3 regions of the Salinivibrio sp. YCSC6 genome follow, and region 3 is predicted to be linked to each of the others. Evidence: predicted binding sites of a transcription regulator. Region 3 holds the regulator's gene; each other region holds the start of a gene.

Region 1 (7,279 bases), 1.5 Mb from region 3:
CCGTTCCAACCAGTATTCACTAGGTAGGCTTCTGCACCTGCCGCTTCCATACGTTTGACCAACACTTCTGCATACTTGGTTGGGTGCAAGGTCAAGAATGCGGCCCCGAAAGCAGCTGAGAAGGTAGGGGTTGGCTCTGTAATACCACGCTCAGTGCCGGCCAGCTTGGCGGTAAAGCCTGACAGGAAGTGATACTTGGTCTGCTCAGGCGTCAGTTTAGACACCGGCGGTAGCACGCCAAACGCATCCGCGGAGAGGAAGATCACCTTGTTGGCATGTCCGCCTTTCGACACTGGCTTAACGATATTATCGATGTGATAAATCGGGTAAGACACTCGGGTGTTTTCGGTTTTGGAGTTGTCGTCAAAGTCGATACGGCCATCGCCACGTACGGTGACGTTTTCAAGCAGCGCATCGCGGCGAATGGCATTGTAAATATCGGGCTCTGCTTCTTTGGACAGCTTAATGGTTTTTGCATAGCAGCCGCCTTCAAAGTTAAACACACCATGATCGTCCCAGCCGTGTTCGTCGTCGCCAATCAGCTGACGCTTCGGATCGGTGGAGAGGGTTGTTTTACCCGTGCCAGATAGGCCGAAGAAAATCGCGACGTCGCCGTCTTTGCCCATATTTGCCGAGCAGTGCATGGACGCGATGTCTTGCAAGGGCAAGAAATAATTCATCATGGCGAACATGCCTTTTTTCATCTCGCCGCCGTACCATGTCCCGCCGATAAGCTGCATGCGCTCGGTGAGGTTGAAGACCGTGAAGTTTTCCGAGTTCAAACCATGCTCGCGCCATTTATTGTTGACGCATTTAGCACCGTTCATGACCACAAAGTCGGGTTCAAAGTCTTTTAGCTCTTCATCGGTAGGACGGATAAACATGTTTTTCACAAAGTGCGCTTGCCACGCCACTTCGGTGATCACACGGATCCGTAAACGCGTGTTAGGGTTGGCACCGCAGTAGCCATCAATCACAAACAGACGTTTGCCAGAGAGTTGCTGGGTGACTAAAGCTTTTAAATCTTTCCAAACGGCGTGATCAATCGGCTTGTTATCGTTTTTCCCTTGATCGGACCACCACACGGTATCGCGGGTGGTGTCATCACGCACAATGTATTTATCTTTTGGTGAACGGCCAGTAAAAATACCGGTATCCACCGCCACAGCGCCGAGCTCAGTCACCACGCCTTTTTCGTAGCCTTCCAGCCCAGGTTTGGTTTCTTCCTCGAACAGCTGTTCATAAGAGGGATTGCGAATGACTTCTTTGACATTTTCCAGACCATGACGGGAAAGATCGATGCCGGCGACTTCGGATTCGACGTTCAGGACAGTCATAGGTGCTCCTTGGGGTAAGATGTTGTTAACTGTCTTTATGCTAGCAACCTGAATAGTGCCATTCAGGGAGTTACTGCAAAAAATTACCGCACGCACACTAGGGCTATTTTGATTGTAGGGTACTGACCACCAGGTGACGTGACTCCCTCTATGGTAACGCTTAGTTAAACGTTTGCGCTACCCACAGAGCTCTTATTGTTTGTACAAAATTAATGCGCAAAAAAATGTGAGATGTGTCCGAGGAGACCAAGAAAAAAGCCAGCTTGATGCTGGCTTTTGAACTAAGTTGGGTTTCTTTGTTTTATGCAACTAAATATGTAGCACGTTTTTCACTGCATTTGTGACGATGAATCGGCGTTCTGCTCAAAGATGGCTGCGACATCGACGCTGTCAAACGCATAATCACTGCCGCAATAATCACAGTGCAAACGAATTGTGCCCATTTCTGCAATCATTTTATCGACTTCGCTGCGTTCAATCGCGGCTATCGCTTGTGCGCTGCGCTCGCGTGAACAGCTGCATTTGAAGCATACTGACTGAGGATCGAAAACGGTGACGCTTTCTTGGTGATATAGACGATAAAGGACGTCTTTTGCATCAAGGCCAAATAATTCATCATTTTTAACGGTTTCAGTCAGCTTCGCCAAATGGTCAAAGTCGTTATCGTCCCCTTTGCCATCCGGTAGCACTTGCAGCATCATTCCGGCCGCGTGACGTTTGCCATCAAACTCACCGGTGCGCAACCAAAGTCGCGTTTCCAGTTGCTCTGAACGTGCAAAGTAGTCTTCAAGGCAGCCTTGCAGATGATCCGAGTCTAAGCCCACAATGCCTTGATAGCGTTCGCCGTCGACCGGTTCGATAGTGATAATGAGCTGCCCCTTACCGAGCATTTCAGGTAGGGTTGCATCGGCTTTGATGTCGCCTTTCAGGCGTGCGGTACCGCGCAGTTGCTGCTGGTGGTCACCATTGATCACCGCCAGTGATACCGGACCGTCACCTTGTAGTTGCACGGTAATCGAGCCTTCAAATTTTAAGGTGGCAGTGAGCAAGCTGGTGGCGACAAGCATCTCCCCCAGTAGCGCTTGGACGGGCGCAGGGTAGTCTTGGTTTTCCAAGATGCGTTGATAGGTTTCATCGAGCTTGACCAGCTCACCACGCACAGACACATCTTTAAATAGGTAACGGTGTAGTTGATCGTTTGACATGCAATCTCTCTCCGGCTTAGGGCCTGGTTAGTGGGATCGGCCTTACTCTATGCCTTGTTTAAACTTACGAATATCTCGGCGTTGTTTCTTATCCGGCCGGCTTTCTGGGCGCGGATTGTGTGCGTGTAAGCGACGCATTTCCGTGTTGTGCTCACGCTGTTTGATACTGTCTTGGGTTTCTTGATACAGCGTCTGCGCAATCGGCGCACCCTGACGCTGCTCTGATAATTCTAATACAGTAATGGTTTTTTCTTCGTGTCCTTGCCGAAGTCGGATCTCAGCACCTACTTCAACCATTTTGCTAGGTTTGGCGCGCTGGCCATTATAATGCACCTTGCCGCCGTCAATCATGTTACGTGCGATTGACCGTGTTTTGTAGAACCGAGCGGCCCATAGCCACTTGTCTAGCCTGACTGCCGTCAAGGGCGCCGATGCGTGTGTTTTCATGACTCAACTCCTGCGCAATCCGGATGGGCGACATTAGCACAAAAATTCCTTTAGAGCAGTATCACAGCGTCGAGGTATAATCCGACCTAAATGTGCTGGCTTGGTTAGGATGTGGGATTACGACAAAAATGAAAATTATCTCAATATCACATCGTGTTTTTGCTAGTATGCCCAGCTTTTCGTAATCTAATGATGGAACTTGATGGTAAAAAAAGCCATCAATGGACACTCGGTGACTCAATTTGGTTTGGAAGGGATGATGCGTAAGGCAGGACGCCAGCATGGCACGTTCACTGTGTCACCGCAGCAGGTGGCACGACTTGCGACGTGGCTAAACATTTTACTGTTCCTCGTTCTGGCATGGTTGGCTGGGCGAATGGTGTGGGCGTTTTATGCGCCTGCACCCGCACCTGTATTGTCCGTAGCAAGCCAGTCGGCGTCGTCCTCTCGCACTGCGACGGACCCTTTTTCGTTGGCACCTATCGTTAATGCCCAATTGTTTGGGCGTTACCAAGCGGCCGCCCAACCCACGCAACATGCGGTGACCAATGTCCCCGAAACCCGGCTACGCCTAACTTTGGTTGGCGTGGTGGCCAGTAACGATCCTAAGCGTGCATTGGCCGTGATCGCGAACGGCGGCCGTCAAGTGACTTACGGTGTGGGTGAGCAGGTGAAAGGGACCCAAGTCAGTGTCGATCAAGTCTTATCCGATCGGGTGATATTACGCCAAGGGTCAAGACGCGAAGCGCTCCTTATGCCAGGGGTCGATGCAGATAGTACACCGCAGACCGTTTTTTCCTCCCCTACTGATGCGTCGACGCCCCCAAAGTCGATGGCGACCAAGCGGCAGACCAGCCCTGACTGGCCTGCCGACTTAGCGCAGCAGCTTAGTCAGAACCCGCAACGCTTATTTGACTTTGTGCAGCTGTCACAAGTGCGCGAAGGCGATCAAATAAAGGGCTTTCGCCTCACTCCGGGACGCAATCCAATCTTTTTTGAGCAATCCGGCTTACAGGCAGGGGATATTGCTGTCGCTATCAATGGTCTGACGTTAAGTCAGTCTGCAGCACTGCCTGATATTCTAGGACGCATTCAACAACAGGGATCGCTTGACTTGGTTATCGAGCGACAAGGACAACAACATGACATCTCGATTCAACTTTAATCCACAGCATTCGCCGTCAGCGGCCGTAGGAGTGTGACGTGAAGGGAAAACAACGACTGATCCCCTATCTGATGGCCGCGAGCCTTCTCTTTTCTGGTATCCCAGCCGGCGCCGCTGAGTTTAGTGCCTCTTTTAAGGGCACAGATATTCAGGAATTTATTGAGATCGTTGGCCGTAATCTCGAAAAAACCATCATTGTTGATCCCTCGGTTCGTGGCACCATCAATGTTCGTAGTTACGATACCCTGACCGATGAACAGTACTATCAGTTTTTCTTAAACGTACTCGAAGTGTATGGCTTTGCCGTGGTCGAGATGGAAAATGGTGTTGTTAAAGTGGTCCGCGACAAAGATGCCAAAACCTCACCGGTACCAGTGGTCGGTGAAGACGATAGTGTGGTGGGGGATGAAGTTGTCACTCGCGTAGTCGCGGTAAAAAATGTGTCGGTACGTGAGCTATCCCCTTTGTTGCGCCAGCTGATTAACAATGCGGGAGCGGGTAACGTAGTCCACTACGATCCGGCTAATGTGATCATGATTACTGGGCGTGCAGCGGTCGTAAATCGCTTGACTGACATTATCCGTCGAGTGGACCAAGCCGGCGATAAAGAGGTGGAAGTGGTGCGTTTAGATCACGCCTCTGCCGCAGAAATGGTACGGATTGTTGAAGCGCTAAACGAGCGAGACAACGCCAATAATGCCCCCGATCTCCTTAAACCACGCTTTGTCGCTGATGAGCGCTTAAACGCCGTTTTGATCTCAGGTGAACCTAAAGTACGCGAACGAGTGAAAAAGCTGATCAGACAGCTTGATCAGGAAATGGCGACCACAGGTAACAGCCGAGTCATTTACCTGCGCTATGCCAAAGCGGAAGATGTGGTAGATGTTCTTCAAGGTGTGTCAGATAACTTACTGAAAGAAAAAGAAGAGAAGAGTAAACCGGGTGCCCAAAAGCAAGCGGTACAAATTTCTTCGCACCAAGGCACCAACTCGTTGGTGATCACTGCGCCGCCCGATATCCTCAAAACCTTGGAAAGTGTGATCTCTCAGCTGGATATTCGTCGTGCGCAAGTACTGATTGAAGCACTAATCGTAGAGATGTCAGAGTCTGATGGCGCCAATTTAGGCATCCAGTGGGGCTCGCTTGAAAATGGTGGCATTCAGTTCACCAATACAGGAGTTGGTGTATCGAGTTATCTCGGTGGATTAGAAGCGACCAAAGACAGGACACGTACCGAAACGCGGATCATTGACGGTGAAGAAAAAACTGTTGAAATCAAAGAGTCAGGTGATTACTCCGCGCTCAATGAAGTGTTAGGTGGATTAAATGGTATTGCCGCCGGGGTCATTATGGGAGATTGGACCGCGTTGGTGACTGCGGTGGCCTCGAATAACGAATCCAATATCCTTTCGTCACCCAACTTGATGGTGCTGGATAATCAAGAAGCGTCGTTTATTGTCGGTGAGGAAGTCCCTGTGATTACCGGTTCACGGACCGGTTCGAATAACGATAACCCGTTCCAAACCGTCGAGCGTAAAGATGTGGGTATCAAACTAAAAGTTACCCCACAAATTAATGAAGGCTCTGCGGTGCTCTTGGATATTGAACAAGAGGTATCGAATGTCTTGGGGGCCAGTGGTGCCGTGGATGTGCGCTTTGGTAAACGCCAATTAAACACGTCAGTGATGGTGGGCGATCAGCAAATGATTGTGCTCAGCGGTTTGATTGATGAGCGTACTGTAGAAAGTGAGTCCAAAGTGCCTTTATTGGGAGATATTCCGGTGCTGGGTCATCTGTTTAAATCCACCTCCACGGGGACAGAAAAGAAAAACCTGATGCTGTTTATCAAGCCCACCATTATTCGTACCGGCTTAACCGCAGATGGTGTGACACAGCGTAAATATAATTACATCCGTGCCGAACAACTGCTGCGCGCACAAGATGGGGTCAAATTGATGCCAGATGCGAAAAAGCCTGTGTTGCCTGATTATAAGAGTGATGCGGTGATGCCGGCCGAAGTGCGTGCATTACAAGCGGAGCTGGCAGGATGACGGATCGAACGGTCGCACTCGCGAACGAGCCAGAGAGTAAATGGCAGTTACCGTTTGGCTTTGCGCGTCGTCATGGGGTGTTAATTCAGTCCGATGCGTCGCAGGCTCGGTTGTTGTGTTTACCGTCGGTGGCTCCTGAGACCTTGGTTGAAGTGCAACGTTTATGGGGTGCGTGCTTAGTGCCAGAAACCGTGGATGAGGCCTATTTTGAGCAGCAATTGACGGTACTCTATCAGCGAGACAGTGCGGATGCGCAGCAGCTGATGGCTGACATTGGCGCCGATGCAGACAGTGATGATTTCTTCTCATTGGCCGAAGAGTTGCCGCAGAGCGAGGATTTGCTTGAGTCGGAGGACGACGCCCCTATCATCAAGTTGATTAACGCCATGCTGGGTGAAGCGATCAAGGAAAGTGCCTCGGATATCCATATCGAAACCTTTGAGCATGCATTGTCGATTCGTTTTCGTGTCGATGGGGTGTTGCGCGAAGTCTTATCACCGAGCCGCAAGTTAGCCCCTTTGCTGGTATCACGTGTCAAAGTGATGGCCAAACTCGATATTGCCGAAAAGCGTGTGCCACAAGATGGGCGCATCTCGGTCCGCATCGGCGGTCGCGCCGTCGATGTGCGGGTATCGACTATGCCGTCCTCTCACGGTGAGCGTGTGGTGATGCGTTTGCTCGATAAAAACGCGGTACAACTCGACTTGGCTCAGTTGGGGATGGTGCCTGAATTGCACGAGAACTTCCGTCATCTTATTCATAAACCGCATGGGATCTTACTGGTCACGGGTCCAACGGGGTCGGGGAAATCGACCACGCTGTATGCGGGCTTACAAACCATTAACAGTGAAGATCGCAATATTCTTACGGTAGAAGATCCGATCGAATTTGATCTTCCCGGTATCGGGCAGACCCAAGTTAATCCTAAGGTCGATATGACCTTTGCGCGAGGGTTGCGTGCCATGCTGCGTCAAGATCCTGACGTGGTTATGGTGGGGGAAATCCGCGACTTAGAAACCGCTCAAATCGCCGTGCAAGCGTCTCTCACTGGTCACTTGGTGATGTCGACTTTAC
Region 2 (7,279 bases), 950 kb from region 3:
CGAACGTGGGGAAATCGACGCTCTTTAATCGTCTAACCCGCACGCGTGATGCGCTAGTAGCGGACTTTCCGGGACTGACCAGGGATCGAAAATACGGTAAAGCGATGCTGGGTGAACATGAGTTCATCGTGATCGATACCGGCGGTATTGATGGCACCGAGGAAGGCGTAGAAACCAAAATGGCCGAGCAGTCTTTGGCCGCCATTGAAGAAGCAGACGTTGTCCTGTTTATGGTGGATGGTCGTGTGGGTTTAACCCCGGCCGACCAAGAGATTGCACAGCATATTCGCACCCGAGAAAAAACATCTTTCTTGGTGGTGAATAAGGTCGACGGGATGGATCCGGACACCGCCGCGTCTGACTTTTGGCAATTAGGCATGGACAACATGTACCAAATTGCGGCCGCACATGGTCGCGGTGTAAGTACCTTGATCAATCGTGCGCTGATGCCGTTCGCGGAACAAGCTAAAGAAGATCAAGAAGCTGGCTTGGTTGATCTCACCGGTGAGGATGATATCGAGCCGGTAGACGAAACCACCATGACCGAAGAGGAAGCGGAAAACGAGTACGCCCGCCTTCAAGCCCAGCCGATTAAAATCGGCATTATTGGCCGTCCAAATGTGGGTAAATCGACCCTAACCAACCGCATGCTCGGCGAGGAGCGCGTAGTGGTTTACGATATGCCGGGCACCACACGCGACTCTATCTACATTCCTATGGAGCGTGATGGACGCGAATACGTGATGATTGACACCGCCGGTGTACGACGTCGTAAGCGCGTGACGGATAAAGTCGAGAAGTTCTCGGTCATCCAAACCCTTAAAGCGATTGAAGACGCCAATGTGGTGTTGCTGGTGATTGATGCGCGCGAAAACATCTCTGACCAAGACTTAAGCCTACTGGGCTTTGCCTTGAATGCCGGACGCTCTATTGTGCTGGCAGTTAACAAGTGGGATGGATTGGATAGCGAAGTGAAAGAGCGCGTCAAATCAGAGCTCGACCGCCGTCTTGGTTTTGTCGACTTTGCGCGTGTTCACTTTATATCTGCCCTGCATGGTACGGGTGTGGGTCACTTGTTTGAGTCAATTCAAGAAGCCTATGAGTCAGCGACTAAGCGTGTAGGCACATCGATGCTGACGCGCATCATGAAGATGGCGCAGGACGACCACCAACCGCCGATGATTCGAGGTCGCCGAGTGAAGCTGAAATATGCACACGCCGGGGGCTATAACCCACCGATTGTGGTGATTCACGGTAACTTGGTCAATGAACTTCCGGACTCCTACAAGCGCTATTTAATGAACTACTATCGCCGGACGCTCGATATTATGGGCACCCCGATTAAGATCCAGTTCCAGAATAGTGAAAACCCGTATGAAGGGAAGAAAGAGAAGCTGACGCTTTCTCAGTCCAGACAGCGCAAGCGCTTGATGGATATGGTGAAAAACCGAAACAAAAAATAATGACTCGCCCAGCCATCGCGCTGGGCTTTTTTGATCTTCTTTGTCGCTCTATGATCCTTTTCATGATCTTTTGCGGAAATAAAGTGATCTAAATCACATTAAAATGCAGGTTACAGTCAGTGAAACGATCCGCTGTCATACCGCGCTAGTCGGGTTTTTGAGCGGTGAGAATTCAACCATCACCTGACGCTATTCTCTTTTCATTAATTCTGGATCACGTCCAAAATAGATGCCTAGATAGTTTTTTATATCGCTTAAAATCCAAATGCAGAACATGTAACTTATGCTTTCGGGAAGTGTATTGATAAATATTCTTTTTAGGGTAGGAAGCTGATCAAGGGGCATTAACCCCTCGATCAGGCGATCACAATCAGATCAGAAAGAAGTCGGTTGCGCAGAGGTTAATCCTGCGTGGGGGAGACAGAAGCGGGTGCAAGCGCGGTGACCGTACTTGTGATGTCACCCTCACGCAGATGGGTATGTAGTGTTTGACCCACGCTAAGCTGATCGGTCTGGGTCACCACTTTGCCATCGTCCGTACGCGTGATGGAATAACCTCGGGTTAGGGTGGCCAGTGGGCTAACGGCATCTAAGGTTGCCATCAGGGTATGCAACCGCTGTTGTGCGTGCTGCAAGTGAGCGTCCATGGCGTGATTAAGACGCTGCTCAAGCTGGCTCACATGCCCTTGCTGGCGATGAATGGTGTGGATTGGCGTTGCACGCTGCAATCGGCCGTCCAACTGGTTACATTGCGCCTGAGCGCGACGAATTTTGGTCATCATCGCCTGTTGCATGCGCCGTTGTAGCTCATCCAATCGCTGGCTTTGCTGTTGTAAGCGCGTGCGCGGATGCTGGTGGGACAAACGGTGCGACAATTGGGTGAGATGGCGTTGTTGACGATAAAGCACATCGGCCATCGCGCGACTGAGTGCCTGCTCGCGTTGCTGGTATTGCTGAAGCCGATAACTCAGATCGCGGCTAACCAGCTCCGCAGCAGCTGAAGGGGTTGGGGCGCGCATGTCAGCGACAAAATCAGCAATGGTCACATCCACCTCGTGGCCCACCGCACTGACGATAGGAATTGTGCTGGCCGCGATAGTACGAGCGACGATTTCCTCATTAAAACACCAGAGATCTTCTAGCGACCCCCCGCCACGACCCACAATCAAAACATCGCACTCTGCACGGCTATTGGCACGACCAATGGCTTGCGCGATGCTGACCGCGGCATCGCGCCCTTGCACCAGCGTAGGATAAATAACAACGGGTAGGCTAGGATCGCGCCGTTTGAGCACATGCAGAATATCATGCAAGGCAGCGCCGGTTTTGGAGGTAATAATGCCAATACGGCGTGGTTGAGCGGGTAACGGCTTTTTCTCGCTTTGAGCAAAAAGTCCTTCGGCCGCAAGCGCTTGCTTACGTTGCTCAAACTCTTGTTGTAACCGCCCATCCCCTTCAGGTTGCATACTTTCGAGGATCAACTGATAGTCACCGCGTGGCTCATACAAGGACACTCGGGCGCGGACTAACACCTGGTCGCCATTTTTCGGTTTGAAGGTAACACGACGGTTGTTACCGCGGAACATGGCACATTTCACTTGGCTTTGGTTATCTTTTAGCGATAAATACCAATGCCCCGAGACTGCGGCGGTAAAATTGGAAATCTCCCCGCTTAACCAGACAATGCCGATATCGCGCTCAAGACACAGCCGAACTTCGGCATTCAGCCGAGACACCGTCAAAATGTTGCGATTGTTTGTGCTCACGTCGCCAACCTTTTTCATTCACCTGCACGCATACTACCTGTCTGGTTTGAGGATGCCAATTGCTAAGCGTATGCCGTGCGTGAGTGGGCGTTTTCACCCGAAGTGATTGAATATTAAGCGCCTAAAATCAAAGACACCAATAAATGAAAATTCTCAGTAAAAACCTGTAGCCAAACGTTTGCGCTATACGTATAATGCTGCGGCAATATTTTGTTCCCCTTCACAAATTTTGGTGTGAGATATTGCAATGCTGAGAATCGCGAAAGAAGCGCTAACCTTTGACGATGTACTCCTCGTCCCTGCCCATTCCACTGTTCTTCCGAACACTGCGGATCTGCGAACCCAACTGACTCGTTCTATTAGCCTGAACATCCCTGTTTTATCAGCAGCGATGGATACGGTGACAGAAGCCCGTCTGGCGATTGCACTTGCGCAAGAAGGTGGCCTTGGTTTTATCCACAAAAACATGACCATTGAACAGCAAGCTGAGCAAGTTCGCTTGGTTAAAATTTACGAAGCGGGCATGGTCACAAACCCTGTGACAGTGACGCCAGAAATGACCATTGCGGATGTGAAAGCACTCACCGAACGCAACGGTTTCGCCGGCTATCCAGTGGTTAACGCACAAAAAGAGCTTGTCGGCATTATCACCGGCCGTGATGTACGTTTTGTGTCTGACTTGAGCAAGCGTGTTGATGAAGTGATGACGCCGAAGTCGCGCTTAGCCACGGTGCAAGAAGGTGCCGATCGAGAACAAGTTCAGCAAATGATGCAGCAACACCGCGTGGAAAAAATCTTGGTCGTCAATCAAGACCACCACCTAAGCGGCATGATCACCGCAAAAGACTTCCAGAAAGCAGAAAGCAAACCAAACGCCTGTAAAGACGAGCAAGGCCGTCTGCGCGTGGGTGCCGCCGTCGGTGCTGGCGCGGGCAATGAAGAGCGTGTGGCCGCCTTGGTGGAAGCCGGTGTTGACGTTCTTTTGATTGACTCATCACATGGCCACTCTGAAGGCGTGTTACAACGCATTCGTGATACACGCGCCGCGTATCCAAACCTGCAAATCGTAGGGGGTAACGTTGCCACGGCAGACGGTGCTCGTGCCCTGATTGAAGCTGGTGTTGATGCCGTTAAAGTAGGGATTGGTCCAGGGTCGATTTGTACCACCCGTATTGTGACCGGGGTTGGCGTACCACAAATTACTGCTATCAGTGATGCAGCAGCGGTTGCGCAGGAATATGGTATTCCGGTCATTGCTGACGGTGGCATTCGCTTCTCGGGCGATATGTGTAAAGCGATTGCCGCTGGCGCATCCTGTGTGATGGTTGGCTCCATGCTGGCAGGAACGGAAGAATCACCGGGTGAAGTTGAGCTTTACCAAGGCCGCGCGTACAAATCGTACCGTGGTATGGGATCGGTGGGCGCGATGTCAAAAGGCTCATCTGACCGTTACTTCCAAAGCGACAATGCTGCCGACAAATTGGTCCCAGAAGGCATTGAAGGCCGTGTAGACTACAAAGGCATGATGAAAGAAATCATCCACCAACAAATGGGCGGTTTGCGTTCATGCATGGGTCTGACTGGCTCTGCCACCATCAACGATTTACGCACCAAAGCGCAATTTGTTCGCGTGACTGGCGCGGGCATGAAAGAGTCACACGCTCACGATGTGACCATCACCAAAGAAGCGCCTAACTATCGCCTCGGATAATGTATGGCGGTGTGGCTTAAGGGTCACACCGCTTTCTATTCGTCCAAGAGGGCTGACAACGCCCCTTTGTTCCACTTAATTGAGAAAGCCAGATAATGACCAAAAACATTCATGCTCAACGTATTTTGATCCTCGACTTTGGCTCCCAGTACACGCAACTGATTGCACGTCGTGTCCGTGAAATCGGAGTGTATTGTGAGTTGTGGAGCTGGGATGTAGAAGAGCAAGATATTCGTGATTTTGCCCCTGATGGCATCATCCTTTCCGGTGGCCCTGAAAGTGTCGCTGAAGCTGGCTCACCGCGTGCGCCTGAGTATGTCTTTAATGCTGGCGTGCCGGTGCTTGGCGTATGCTACGGCATGCAAACCATGGCTGAGCAACTGGGCGGTAAAGTGGCCGGCTCTGAGCACCGCGAATTTGGTTATGCCCAAGTTAAGCGTGTTGCCAACAGTGCTTTGTTTGATGGTATTGAAGATGCGATCGCAGAAGATGGCACCGCGCTATTGGATGTGTGGATGAGCCACGGTGATAAAGTGGTCGCTATCCCAGAAGATTTCGTCAAAATCGCTGAAACCGACACCTGTCCGTTTGCGGCGATGGCTAATGAAGAGAAGCGTTTCTACGGCGTACAGTTCCACCCGGAAGTCACGCATACTCGCCAAGGCAAACGCATGCTAGAGCAGTTTGTGATGACCATCTGCGGTTGTGAGCGCCTATGGACTCCTGCATCTATCATCGAAGATGCGGTTGAGCGTATTCGCGAGCAAGTCGGTGATGATGAAGTGATCCTTGGCCTATCTGGTGGCGTTGATTCCTCAGTAGTGGCAATGCTGGTTCACCGCGCGATTGGCGACAAGCTCACGTGCGTATTTGTGGATAACGGCCTGCTACGCCTTAACGAAGGCGAGCAAGTACTGGAAATGTTTGGTGACCACTTCGGCCTCAACATTGTCCATGTCAACGCCGAAGACCGCTTCCTTGACGCGCTGAAAGGCGAAGCTGACCCTGAAGCTAAGCGTAAAATCATTGGCCGCGTGTTTGTTGAAGTATTCGACGAGCAAGCCACCAAAATGAAAAACGCCAAATGGTTGGCGCAAGGCACCATCTATCCGGATGTGATTGAATCAGCAGCCTCGAAAACCGGTAAAGCACACGTGATTAAATCGCACCACAATGTGGGCGGTCTTCCGGAAGAAATGAAAATGGGCTTAGTTGAACCGCTCAAAGAGCTGTTCAAAGACGAAGTCCGTAAGATTGGCCTTGAGCTAGGCCTGCCTTACAACATGCTTTACCGCCACCCATTCCCAGGGCCTGGCCTTGGTGTGCGTGTGCTGGGCGAGATCCAAAAAGAATACTGTGACCTTTTACGTCGCGCGGATGCAATCTTTATCGAAGAACTGCGCAACGCCGATCTGTACGACAAAGTCTCACAAGCCTTTGCCGTTTTCTTACCGGTACGTTCCGTTGGCGTGATGGGCGATGGCCGCAAATACGATTGGATCATTGCCTTGCGTGCTGTCGAAACCATCGACTTTATGACCGCGCACTGGGCACACCTGCCATACGATTTCCTTGGCAAAGTGTCGAACCGCATTATCAACGAAGTCGACGGCATCTCCCGCGTGGTTTACGACGTCTCCGGCAAACCGCCAGCGACGATTGAGTGGGAATGATCGTTTGAGAAAGTAAAACGCCAGATTAACGACATAAAGCCCATGCCTAGCGTGGGCTTTTTTGTTTCTAAATGTTTCAGGGTTATCCCGTCATTGCGGTTTTTTGTGCTGAAAAGCAAATATATCTGATGGTTAACATTTTGCTAACAGGGTGTTGTGTAGCTAACTATGCTGATTTTTGCTTTACTGGGGCCGATATTTCATTAATTTGTCATTAAAGGCAGCGTCAGGGCATGTGCTGTGGCGACATTGAAACAATATGGAGTGAGCTGTGAGCAGTCAACTTAGTCAGTCAGCGGATGCTGACGGCCCGCGAGGGTTAGACCGGTTTTTAAATATGATTGAGCGGGCAGGAAACCGTATTCCTGATCCGGCACTGTTGTTTTTCTGGGGCTTGATTATCGTTTGGGTATTGTCGGCCATTTTATCGCAAGTAGAGTTCGATGCCGTTCACCCGCTGACGGGGAATGCGGTGCAAGTGAACAACCTACTCACCGGCGATGCGCTCGCACACTTTCTAGCCAACATGGTTAGCACTTTTACTGGTTTTGCGCCGCTGGGCATTGTTTTGGTTGCGATGCTAGGGGTGGGAGTGGCTGATCAGTCAGGCTTTATCACCACCGGTCTGAAGAAAATGTTGAGTGTGACGCCGAAGCAAGCGCTTAC
Region 3 (7,279 bases):
CAAACTGATAGGTCAGCGCTAATTCTTTGTTTGCACTCTGTTCAGGCTTAAGGTTTGGATTAGGGACAAAACGGTTAATCAGTTTTGAAGGTCCCCTCGGCACCACAAAATGGGTTCCACTGGCATACATTTCCTCTAAACTTGGCGCGCGAAAAGCTTCCTGATAGCTTGCTGTCAACGCCAACCGTTCGGTCACATTCCACGTCAGTGCAGTCGATGGTGACCATTGGCTGTCACTGGCATCCTCAATGGTTGATGTTGCTCGCGTGTCTTCATTTTTGTAATCGTCGAATCGCAGACCGGCAGTCCATTGCCAAGATTCTGCAAGCGGAATCTCTAGCTGGCCAAACACGCCAATGCTTCTCGCTTTCGCATCTTGTCCCTCAGGACGCTCTCCCGGCGCACTTTTATCGTCACGCTGAGTTTGGTAGTGATCGAGATAACCATCAAATCCTGCGATAAATTCAATATCGTTGAAATGAGCACGATTGGTGAGTGACAATCCTAAGGTTTGCATTTGGTTGTCATCATGCTCATCGGTTACTAAACGATATTCTTTCATTTGCGTATCGTTCCAATACACTCGAGATGAGAGGTCAATCCAATCATTCATTGGTGTGTATTGATAGGCTACAGCAAGGCTTTGGTCTTGAGTTTGGCGATACACCAATGGATAGTTACTTGACGGGTCTTGAACCGAGGGATTCGACGGTGACATGGCATCACGGTCGCCTTGGCGCGCCGAGAAAGTCCACTGGTGCACGAGAGACGGGGTATAGGTGACCTTAGCAAGTCCTCCTTTCTCACGACTCGCGGAGTAGGATAAAGCTTTTCCATTGCCCAGTTGATTGTCATCAGCGTCGTGATAATAGCTCTGCACTAGCCAATCAATCGTATCCGTACGCCCAAATACAGCGCCACTCGTACGCGACGCATTGTCGTTACTGTGGAAACCCTGCTTTAGGTAGCCACCAATGTCTTGGTCAGCATCTAAAAAGTCATAGGCAGACTTGGTGCTTTGCGCCACCACGCCACCAATCGCCCCCGATCCCCACACGGTACTCGCAGGGCCACGAACAACATCAACAGTCTTGAGTAACTCTGGATCGATAAACAGGCTTGAGCGATGTCCCAGAGAGAAATTCTGGCGTACACCATCGATCAGTTGAATCACGCGCCCGTTATCACTACTGAGCCCACGAATCACAATCGCTTGTGATTCATCACGCCCACCACCGGCAATAGACACATTGGGTAAATGGCTAATTAGATCCGCTACGCTGGTCCCCTGCCGTTTTTCAATTTCTTCGAGTGATACCGTGCTGACCGCAGCGGCACCGTTCGCTTTTTGTGCGTCAATGCGGCTTGCATACACCGCGATAACGTCTGATGACGAATCCGCCGTGTTTTGCGTCTCCGCCAACGCTGAAGGAATAAATGCCAATGTGCCAAGGGCAGCACCGATAGCAAGCTTGATCGTAGAAGGAGTCAATACTTCCGAGACGTCCGTTTTTAACAGCATGGGTCTTCCTATTGAGCCAATCAAAAATGAGAATCATGAACAATTTGGCAGGATTGTATTGATCATTAACGGCAATGTAAACGATAATTGCTCGTAATTAGGTTTGTAACTCATAATTACATTTCCGTTCGCTAACAGTGTGTAATGGACTGACGTCGAGCATTGCACTCACATTGACTGGTTTAATAAATAAAGGAATTCATCATGGCAACTGCCGCGGTTAGACTGCTTGCCCTCGCCTCAGCACTACTCTCACTCTCTGTCACAGCATCACCACGCATTGTCAGCGCGGGGGCCGGTGTAACAGACTTACTGGTTGAATTAGGTGCAACAGAACAGATAGTTGGCATTGATGTCACCAGCCATCTACCGAATAAAGAAGTGCCGAATGTCGGCTATCATCGCCAGCTCGCCGTCGAAGGTGTGCTGTCTTTATCACCGACTCTAGTCGTAGGCTCAGATGAAATGGGCCCTACCCCGGTTTTGGAGAAAATCGAAGCGTCAGGGGTAACCGTGGCTCGACTGTCTAGTGAACCCAGCGTCGAGACACTCAAAACACGGATTAAAAAAGTCGCGAGTCTCACCCACACAGAGTCCAAAGCCGCAGAGTTACTGACCGACATAGACACCAAGATTGCGACATTAAAAGCGCATGCCCCCAAAACCACGCTCAAAGGCGTGTTTCTTCTGGTTCACCAAGGACGTCCTGCCAGTGTCGCGGGGGCCAATACCTCACCGGATACCTTGTTGTCGCTGATGGGTGCGACTAACCCTGCCGCCACGGCGCTCAGTAGCTATAAACCACTGTCGTCAGAAGCGTTACTGGGCTTTGATCCGGACTTTATCTTGGTCATGCAACGTTCTCTCGATCAGCTAGGCGGTGTTGAAGGACTCGCTGATGCCGTGCCTTTACTCAATGCCACGCGCGCATTCCAACAGCAGCGTATTATTCCAATTGACGGCAGTGTGTTAGTGGGAGGGCTTAGCCTGAAATCACTGGATGAAGCCATTCGTATTCAGCGCACCGTCGTTGGAGAGAACGACTAATGCAAGCGTCTTTTCGATCCTCACAGTCGCATGTTTTTCCAGCGCTCATCATCGCACTTGTCGTCGTAGGGATAACGTCTATCGCGGTGGGACAATGGCAACTTGGCTGGCTGACCAGTTTACAGAGCTTAACCCCTTGGCATGACAATGTTGAGCCGCATGTACTCGCCATCGTTCAACAAGTTCGATTACCTCGAACCTTGCTGTGTATTTTTATCGGTGCATTGCTCGCCGTTTGCGGCACGTTGATGCAGGGGCTTTTCCGCAACCCTCTCGCTGACCCGGGTATTATCGGTGTCTCCGGCGGCGCATCATTAGGAGGCGCACTGGGCTTGCTATTGCTCTCTTGGGGCAGTATCGAGGCCAGCTTTGTGTTTTCGGTGCCTGCCTTTGCGTTTATCGGTGCACTACTGGCAACCCTATTTGTATACAGAATTGGCACAACGTCCATGGGCAGTTCGGTGACCATCATGTTGCTAGCGGGCATTGCGATCAGTGCTTTGTCCGGCGCTGCATTAGGCTTAATTAACTATGTGGCGGATAATCAAACGTTACGAGACATCGCCCTTTGGTCGATGGGGTCACTGACCGGTGCGACTTGGGGACAAATTGTTCTCACTGGCATCGCTGCATGCTTACTCACGGTATTTGCCTACCAGCGCGCACGCCACTTAAATGCCCTTTTGCTTGGTGAAAACGAAGCGGCGTATTTGGGCATTGATGTACACCATTTAAAACGCCTACTCATTGTTGTGACCGCGGCGGGAATGGGCATTGCGGTAAGTGCTGCCGGTCTTATCGGCTTTGTGGGTCTAGTGATCCCACACATTGGACGTTTAATTGCCGGCCCGGATCATCGCACACTGGTGCCCTTATCAGCCATTCTTGGTGCCCTGTTACTGACCTTGGCCGATATTGTTGCCCGTGTCATTGTCGCCCCCGCCGAATTGCCTGTTGGCATTATTACCGCCCTAATGGGGGCTCCTTTCTTTCTATGGCTTCTTATTCAACAACGAAAAGCAGTGGTTCACGAATGACAGATTCTGCCCTTCAAATCTCCAAGCTCAGCTATGCGCTTAACGGCCGTCAACTGCTAAGCGAGATTGATCTCGCCTTTACTGCTGGCCAGTTACACGTTTTACTCGGGCCCAATGGTGCGGGGAAAAGTACACTGTTAAAGCAATTGATTAGCGACAAACATCAGCATGGCAGTGTGCAGTTTTGGCAACAGCCAAAAAGCCAGTGGCAAGGCGAAGAATTTGCCCGACGAGTGGCCTTCCTTCCCCAACATAGCGGGCTCACGTTTGCATTCTCCGCGCAAGAAGTGGTCGAGATGGGAGCAACACCACTACAGGCAAACCGAGAACAGATCGCGGCCCTTGCTAACGAGCAGCTAACGGCATGGGATATTAGCCATCTTGCTCATCGACCGTATCCGATTTTATCTGGCGGTGAAAAACAACGCGTACACATGGCACGCGTGTCATTACAGCTAGCACAAACCGCACCGGACCAAGCGATACTGATGCTGGATGAACCCACTTCGGCCTTAGATATTACCCATCAGCATTACACCCTCAAGCGCTGTCGAGCACTCGCAGACCAAGGAATGACAGTGCTATTGGTGTTGCACGACCTGAATTTGGCGGCGCAATACGCCGACCAACTGCATTTTTTAAAAGCGGGTCGAATCGTCCTATCCGGCAACCCGTGGCAGTGTTTTAGTAGTGATAGAGTGGCAGACATCTACCAATACCCGCTGACCGTTCTGACTCATCCGGAGCATGACTGCCCACTGATCGTGTCTTAATTGATAAATACATCATAGCTGGCTCACAAAACCGTCTGTTGGTCCATTTTCGCTGATCAGACCAATTGCGAGTGTGCGCCAACCTAAGTAAACTGAGAGCGCAACCGATTAGCTATGAGAATGGATGAAATCGGATTCGTTACCTTCGCAACCGTCTGATGTGCCGGGATTGTGAAAGACATCGCCGCTGACGAACAGCGGCGTTTTTCTGTAAGGTCGCGAGTAACGATCCCTACGCATTACTACAAAGAAGAATCAAGATGGCAACGATTAAAGATGTCGCGCGTCTCGCCGGTGTATCGACCACGACGGTGTCACACGTGATAAACAAAACCCGCTTTGTCGCAGAGAAGACGACTGAGAAAGTATGGCAAGCGGTTGAAGAGTTAAACTACGCCCCAAGTGCTGTGGCGCGAAGCTTGAAATGCAACACAACACGTACACTGGGTATGCTGGTGACTAAATCCACCAACCCCTTTTTCGCCGAGCTTGTTCACGGTGTGGAAGACTATTGCTACAAGCAAGGCTACACACTGATTCTCTGCAATACCGAGGGAAACCTTGAAAAGCAACGCGACTACCTGCGTATGTTGTCAGAAAAGCGCGTCGATGGACTCATTGTGGTGTGCTCTGATCTCAACGAAGATTTGATGCTGTTATTAGAAAAAAAACGCGATCTGCCTATGGTCGTGATGGATTGGGGCAGTCACCATATCGATACAGACCGCATAGAAGATAACGCTGAATTAGGCGGTTACCTTGCCACCAAACACTTTATTGATAATGGGCATACTAAAATTGGCTGTATTTCGGGCCAAATGGATAAAAATACCTGTAAGCATCGCTTAAACGGTTATTTCCGTGCGTTAAAAGAAGCCAACATTACAGTGAATGAAAACTGGCTGATTGAGGCGGATTTCGAAGCCGATCAAGCACAAATTGCCGCGAAGCAATTAGCGACAATGTCAGACCGCCCGACCGCTGTCTTTTGTTTTAATGACATTATGGCATTAGCGGCGATTAGTACGTTTAACGAGTACGGCTTGAAAGTGCCAGAAGATATATCGGTGATTGGTTACGATAATATTGACCTCACCGAGTATTTCTCGCCACCATTGACAACGATTCACCAGCCCAAACGCCGTCTAGGCAAAACGGCGGTCAAACTCTTGCTCGCGCGAATTGCCAACAACGAGACTCAGCAGCAAGTGTTCGAAATGCAACCTGCACTAGTGAGTCGACAGTCAGTTAAAACACTATCTTAATGTTTTAATGAAACTTTTATGAAGAGCACCGTCAATGTCTTGGCGGTGCTTTTTTACGCGACGACTCTTCCGGTAGTGCTTTTACTCTAGTTCATCAATTACACCCACCCTGAACCAAGATCACATTTTGTGTGATGGGAGAGGACGACATCGGTGTCTAATTATTATATGCTTAATAGCGTTTGAACAAGGCAAACCATGGCGAAAGCATGGGACGCAAAGCCTCCGGCCTAACGGTAATTTGACATGATGTCAAAATATCAACGGTAGCGGGGTTGCCAACATATCAAAGCTGACAAATTTGATGGCTCGTTGACAATTCTGCGATCTTGCCTTGTTACATTATGACGTCTTTTTTAGGCATTAGTAATTCATCGAGATTTTAATCAAATGGATAAACCAGCTTTAAAGAACGCAATGAAGTTATTTGCCAAATTTGGCAGCATAAAGTCCCGTTCAATGTTCGGTGGATTTGGTATCTTTTGTGAAGACACCATGTTCGCGCTTGTCGTTAACAACACTCTCCATTTACGTGCTGGAAAAGAAAACGAAGCACTATTAAAAAAACAAGGCTTGGCACCCTACGTGTATAAAAAGCGCGGCTTTCCTGTCGTGACGAAATATTTTGCGATCCCTGAATACTGGTGGGATGACCAAGATAAGCTGCTCACAGAAGCTAAAGAGGCGCTGGATGTCGCGACCCGTGATCGTGATTTGAAAAAACAAGCCACACCGTCTCGTCTAAAAGACTTACCTAATTTACGGCTCGCGACCGAGCGCATGCTGAAAAAAGCAGGTATTGAGACGCCTGAAAGCTTACAGCAACAAGGTGCCGTCAATGCCTATAAAGCGCTCCTTTCTGCGCATGAAAAAGAGCTAAGCTTGGAATTACTGTGGTCACTAGAAGGTGCAATTACTGGCAAGCATTGGTCTGTGGTTCCACCCCAACGTCGCCAAGAATTATTACAACATTTAGAAAATTAATTCCTCACACCCCCCATACCTCTCTACCTTTTTTGTGAGCAATGTTCGCGTCCAACACCGCCTTTAAGGCGGTGTCGCTTTTTCTGAACGAGCTAAACGCTCAATAATCCATCATTCAAACTGATTTCTGACAAAATACGAAAGTTTCTTGCGATCGGTCGGGTCTGGTTAAAGGTACGATTAAGGACACAGTTCCTCAATGTAACCGACAAATCAGCCAGTTAATTCAGCTACAGTACCTAAAGTAATAACTGGGACCCATTTACTATCGGACGAGACACAGTATGCCAGTAAAAAAGATATTGCTTGGTTTAGTGGTGGTGGCGCTTGTAACACTTTGGTTCAGTTTAGATCTCAGCCAGTGGCTCACGCTTGAAAACGCCAAAGCACAACAAGTGGCATTGAATGATTACATTATCGAAAACGCGACCACCGCAAGCCTGGTGTTTTTTGTCGGCTATGTAGTGATGACCGCCCTGTCCTTACCGGGTGCGGCAGTAGCGAGTTTATTGGGCGCGGCACTCTTTGGCTTTTGGTGGGCATTGGTGTTGGTCTCCTTTGCTAGCTCGATTGGCGCCACCCTCGCCTTCTTGGTGAGTCGCTTTATGTTGCGCGACTGGGTCCAAGCCAAATTTGGCAATAAGCTCGATA

Evidence for each region. Region 3 encodes PurR, which represses purine synthesis genes. Its sites were predicted from a motif close to TNANGNAAACGTTTNCNTNA; they were not measured.
Region 1: pckA (phosphoenolpyruvate carboxykinase (ATP)) is a predicted target of PurR. The motif match lies at 1,498-1,517, and genes of this name have one in related genera.
Region 2: guaB (IMP dehydrogenase) is a predicted target of PurR. The motif match lies at 3,396-3,415, and genes of this name have one in related genera.

Annotation. Positions count from the first base shown of each region.
Region 1 covers NZ_CP039516.1:95,850-103,128, forward strand. Annotated here, with positions in the region: gene pckA (phosphoenolpyruvate carboxykinase (ATP)) at 1-1,337, opposite strand, end outside; gene hslO (Hsp33 family molecular chaperone HslO) at 1,667-2,542, opposite strand; gene hslR (ribosome-associated heat shock protein Hsp15) at 2,585-2,989, opposite strand; gene gspC (type II secretion system protein GspC) at 3,192-4,154, shown strand; gene gspD (type II secretion system secretin GspD) at 4,226-6,205, shown strand; gene gspE (type II secretion system ATPase GspE) at 6,202-7,279, shown strand, end outside.
Region 2 covers NZ_CP039516.1:641,136-648,414, forward strand. Annotated here, with positions in the region: gene der (ribosome biogenesis GTPase Der) at 1-1,463, shown strand, start outside; gene xseA (exodeoxyribonuclease VII large subunit) at 1,865-3,229, opposite strand; gene guaB (IMP dehydrogenase) at 3,477-4,940, shown strand; gene guaA (glutamine-hydrolyzing GMP synthase) at 5,036-6,613, shown strand; gene E8E00_RS02820 (AbgT family transporter) at 6,951-7,279, shown strand, end outside.
Region 3 covers NZ_CP039516.1:1,593,457-1,600,735, forward strand. Annotated here, with positions in the region: gene E8E00_RS07265 (TonB-dependent hemoglobin/transferrin/lactoferrin family receptor) at 1-1,522, opposite strand, end outside; gene E8E00_RS07270 (hemin ABC transporter substrate-binding protein) at 1,727-2,569, shown strand; gene E8E00_RS07275 (iron ABC transporter permease) at 2,569-3,606, shown strand; gene E8E00_RS07280 (heme ABC transporter ATP-binding protein) at 3,603-4,379, shown strand; gene purR (HTH-type transcriptional repressor PurR) at 4,640-5,644, shown strand; cyclic di-GMP riboswitch class I at 5,825-5,927, shown strand; gene E8E00_RS07290 (TfoX/Sxy family DNA transformation protein) at 6,035-6,628, shown strand; gene lpdA (dihydrolipoyl dehydrogenase) at 6,913-7,279, shown strand, end outside.